Regions from separate parts of the Noviherbaspirillum sp. ST9 genome, predicted to be linked through region 2. Evidence: predicted binding sites of a transcription regulator. Region 2 holds the regulator's gene; the other holds the start of a gene.

Region 1 (2,457 bases), on a different contig from region 2:
CGAGGTCACGCAGCAGAACGCGGCGCTGGTGGAAGAAATGGCCGCCGCTGCCGAAAACCTGAAGAACGAAGCCGAGCAACTGGTGCAGGCCGTGTCGGTATTTCGCGTGAATGATGACGGTTTGCGTCAGGAAGCGCCGATGACCGCGCTTGCGGCGCCGGAACCTGCACGCGCACGTCCCGCTCTGCCGGGGACACGCAAGGCCGCCGTCAAGCGGCTGCGCTGATGAAAGTCCGGAGCCGGGGAGATGAAAACCGGCCCGGATTACTTCCTGACGATCCTGATGACGATCGAGGCCGCGCCCATCACGGTCAGTGCCGCGGACACATCTGAATAGCCTGCAATCGACGCCACTGCGCCCGCAGCCACCGCCGCAATGCCCGGAATGCTCAGGGTGCCGCGCGTCGTGTCAGCATCGTCATGCATCTGCTTGCTTCCGCCCTTCAGGCAGGCGAAGCTGCACTCGCTGCATTTTTCGGAAAAGTAGGACGGCGTATCGGTGCAGCCTTGAAACGAGAGAGTTGGCATTTCAATATCGCGACGATGCAGTGAAAGAAAGTGCCGGTTGCAGGGAATGGAATTCCCGCAACCGTTTGATCGCGAATTTTAGGAGAGGCATTGCCGGTACAACCATCCCGTGCCCGGGATTTTTGATATCGCTGTTTCACATCAAAGAATCCGGCAGGGATTCGCAAGAATGGGAACGATCAGCCGCGGTCAGCCCGCGGAATGTGCCGCCTGCGCATCGCGCAATGCGATCGCGATCTGGGCGTCGGATGTCAGGATATGGCGGGCCAGCCACCGGTCCAGGAAGACTTCCAGTTGCCCGGCAAGCCCTTCACGGCCGCTGTCGGCATCGCGGTGCAGGTTGCGAAGCCGGTAGGTAATCAGCTCGTGCTCGAACCGATGATCCTGCAAGCCTGGAAACCCCGCCGCTTTCATCATGGCCTCCTCGCGCGCGAAATGCGTGAGGGTATAGTCCATCAACTCCCCCATCACATCGCGCACCAGCATGTCCTTGCCGGCTTCCCGAATGCCGGCGTGCAGCCGGTCCGCAATCTCGAACAGGCGCCGGTGATCGGCATCGATCTGCTCATGGCCGACAAGCAGGATGTCGGACCAGGCAATGATCGGCCGGGCGGAGGGGGATGGAGTATCTTGCACGGTAGGGGGCGGGTGTCTCTTTTGGTCATTAAAGCACCGGCGCGTGCTTCATCCATCTCATGAATATGGGATCTCTCTGTTCCATTCAACTGCCGCGCGGGACATGTTTGGAAAAAGGTGATTCAGGTCAAGAATCGCGGCATGGAAATGATTGACTCACGGCAACATTCGTTGACGCGGTCGTTGCTATACTCCTCGCTTTATCCAGGACTTCACCCATGGCTCACATTCCGGCACCGCTGCTCGATCTCGGCAAACTGACGAGCGAGAAAGGGGACGTGTCCATCGCCACGCGCGAGAACATCAGTACGCCGCTGCACACGCATCCGACCACCAACTACGTGACCGTCACGGAAGGCGTTTTGTACCTGACGCTGCACGGCGTGGAGCAACCGATCCGTCCGGGAGAGTGGTGCACGATTCCCGCGAATGCGGAACACGCCGAGCGCTTTGTGGAGAAGACGTCGGTGGTGGTTTTCTGGGTGAAGGACCAGGCTGGGTAAGGCGCCGCGCGTCGGATGAACTGGGCAGGCGATAGTGGGCTGATTGACCGCCTGCGTTCCTGTTGCAGGCGGCATCTTCCGTGCTTTCTTATGTTGGACAACGCATAAAGGCGCTATCGGTAAAAAGGCTCGACCTTGCCTTTCACCTTGATCATCATCGGATTGCCCTTGCGGTCACGCGCCTTGCCGGCCGCAACCTTGATCCAGCCTTCGCTGATGCAATATTCCTCGACATTGGTGCGTTCCTTGTCATCGAGCTTGATGCCGACATCGTGCTCGAGGACAGCCGCATTGTAGTAAGGGCTGCGCGGATCGACCGAGAGACGGTCAGGAAAGGGGGGGAGTTGTGTCTTTTCGTTCATGGGACGGAATTATCTACCATTCTCTCGCCCATCACAATTTTCGAGCACTCGCTTGCTGCCCTGCATTTCCATTTTCTGCCGCCGGGTCGTTGTGTCTGGTATGCGGCTTCACTCTCTGTCGCCCTATGGCCGAACACTGCGGAAAATGGGCCGCAAGGGCCGGAAGCTTGACAATGGATTCCTGCCGGTCAGCGTCGTGCCACACATCAACGAGAACGACACGAAGCAGCCAATCACAGCTGTTGAAAGTGGACAGTCGCAGGGCCGTGGGCTCGGATGCAATCCCAGCATCGACGTCGGATATTCAATGTAATTCAGCGCAACTATGCCCGCAGCAAATGCCCCGGCAAGAGTGAAGGCAGAGAATCTTCATGCGTTTTAACGTAGAAGATAACCGGCGCCCAAGATGCGAGCCGGGGAAGCCGGCG
Region 2 (2,457 bases):
ACTGTGTCATCGTGAAACACCCTTCCCACTGGATTATTTCGGAAGTGTCCTGGCTGAAGTCGAGGACACTGTATACAGCAGGCTGCGCCAGCTCGACGCTGCCGGCCTGGATGTGCGAGGGCTCCTGGAACTGGACGATCGGCGCCTGGTAACCATGGAAGTCGTACGCCTGCTGGAGCGGCTGCACTGCCATGATGGCAGCCTCCGGCAGGAAAACCGGGAGCTTGCCGCCGAAGCGCGCGCGGTAGCGGCGCTTGAACGCTTCGATCATCTGCACCTGCTTTTCGCGCAGCATGCCGACGTGGATCATTTCGCAGATCACGACGTCGACTGGCTCGGGTGGCAGGTATTCGAACGCGTCGGCATGGATGACTTCGACCTTGTCGCCGCCCTTGTTCCTCGCCAGGAGGCGGCGTGCCTCGGCCACAAGCTCGGGGTTGAACTCCACGCACCAGACCTTCTCGGCCTTGGCCGAGGCAAACCAGGACAGCACGCCGGTGCCGCCGCCAAGCTCCAGCACCTTCGCCCCCGGAAACACGGCAGCGTTGATGGCAGCCTTGAAGCCGTCCATACGGCGGCTGTCCATCAGCATGTTGTGGTGGTAGTGCAGCGGGATGAATTGTCCCAGATAGCAGCTTTCGATCTCGCGTTCGGTCAGCATGTGTCTCCCTGCGGATATGGGTAGTTGGGCGCAAGCATTTGCGGAATGAGGTACATTATCGACCCCCGCCCCGAATCCAATTCCGCAAGATGCGCCAGGATTGCCATCCTGTTCACCCGTTTTGGGTGAGTTGGCACGGGGTTTGCATGACATTGCTTGACCTGGCTCAATTCAAGGCCATAACAGCAATTATTCCTAAAGTTTGGAAAAGGGCTCGAAAATGATCCTGCACCGCCTAAATCCTGCCGACATGACTCAAACCATCCCGTTCCCGCCCCAGCAAGTGCAGCAGCCGACCGCTACCGTGCATGAGCTTCGCGCCCGCTGCTCGGCGTGCAGCATGCATCAGCTGTGCTTGCCGATGGGATTGAACGAGCTGGACATGGCGAAGCTGGACCAGATCATCGGCCGCCGCCGCAAGGTGCCGCGCGACGCGCACCTGTACCGCGTGGGTGATCCCTTTACCAACCTGTACGCCATCCGCCTGGGCCACTTCAAGACGCATCAGATCAACCCGAGCGGCGATCAGCAAATCACCGGTTTCCAGATGGCCGGCGAGCTGCTCGGCATGGATGCCATCAGCACGGACCGCCACCATTGCAACGCGATCGCGCTGGAAGACAGCGAAGTCTGCGAAATCCCGTTCGCCCGCCTGGAAGCGCTGTTCGCCGAGATGCCCACCCTGCTGCATCACTTCCACCGGATGATGAGCCAGGAAATCACCCGTGAGCAAAGTGTCATGCTTTTGTTGGGGAATATGCGCGCGGAACAGCGTTTCGCAGCCTTCCTGACGAATTTGTCCGCACGTTATTCGGTACGCGGCTATTCGTCCACCAGCTTCCAGCTGCGGATGACGCGTGAAGAGATTGGCAACTATCTCGGCCTGACCATTGAAAGCATCAGCCGCCTGCTGTCCAAGTTCAAGAAGCAGGGCTGGATCAAGGTGAACAACCGCGAACTGGAATTGCTCGACCCGACCACCCTCAAGGCAGTCGCCCAAGGCACGCAGTCCTGCGCCTGAACGCGCGGTAGCGGCCAAAAAGAAGGCGAGCGGCGCATGGCGCCCTCGCCTTTGTTTTTTTACAAGCCCCGGAAGTTGCGCCGGCCTGCGGGCGCCTCGTTTGGCACGGCCATCAGGTAGAAGGTGAGCATGCTGGCAAGTGAACAGAACAGCCAGAAGCAGAAGAACCCGATGCTGTAGACCGCCAGCGGCTTGATGTCCGGATATGTCCCGAACAGCGACAGGTCGTAGGGGTCGAACATCGAGAAGAAAAATCCCTCCGCAACGATCGCCACCAGAAACGACGGCCACAAGACGACCATCATCAGTCGCGCCATCAACCTACCCTCCTTTCACTCCGAACAATCGGTGTAAAGCTGTACCGGGATTTAGCACTGGTCACCATTCCCACTTTCGAACTATTGACATTCCCGATTTCGGGAACCTCATTCACGAGAATGAGAACGATCGTGCTGCGGATATTGTGCACCAGCATTGAATTTGTTGCCAGACGTAAGACAATATCCTACTTCGGAGTTACCTTTGGACCGTCTGGTCCGCCTTCATATCAACCTGCTTCTGCTGCGGCCACATCCACTCGCCAGCAAGGCGCCAGTCGCGCTGCTCGCCTTCGACCACCACATTCCAGCGCGCGATATCGAGAAGAGGCACTGCAATGGCGAACTGGCCTTGCTGGTCTGCCGTTGCCTCGAGTTTCAAATCTTTCATCGGCTGCGTCGAGTGCACGAGGTTCACGTACAGCTTGCCGGAGAACGGCTGCGCCTGGCTGCTGATC

The links. Region 2 encodes FNR, which switches genes on or off when oxygen is low (the NO sensors DNR and NnrR bind a similar motif). Its sites were predicted from a motif close to TTGATNNNNATCAA; they were not measured.
Region 1: ACNOHI_RS00330 (bacteriohemerythrin) is a predicted target of FNR. The motif match lies at 1,282-1,295, and genes of this name have one in related genera.

Annotation. Positions count from the first base shown of each region.
Region 1 is NZ_JBLWFR010000001.1:78,351-80,807, forward strand. Features, by position in the region: gene ACNOHI_RS00320 (methyl-accepting chemotaxis protein) at 1-226, shown strand, start outside; gene ACNOHI_RS00325 (hypothetical protein) at 265-528, opposite strand; gene ACNOHI_RS00330 (bacteriohemerythrin) at 718-1,164, opposite strand; gene ACNOHI_RS00335 (cupin domain-containing protein) at 1,383-1,667, shown strand; gene ACNOHI_RS00340 (DUF3297 family protein) at 1,781-2,029, opposite strand.
Region 2 is NZ_JBLWFR010000005.1:61,477-63,933, forward strand. Features, by position in the region: gene ACNOHI_RS12225 (methyltransferase domain-containing protein) at 1-661, opposite strand, end outside; gene fnr (fumarate/nitrate reduction transcriptional regulator Fnr) at 912-1,682, shown strand; gene ACNOHI_RS12235 (hypothetical protein) at 1,742-1,999, opposite strand; gene ACNOHI_RS12240 (FixH family protein) at 2,199-2,457, opposite strand, start outside.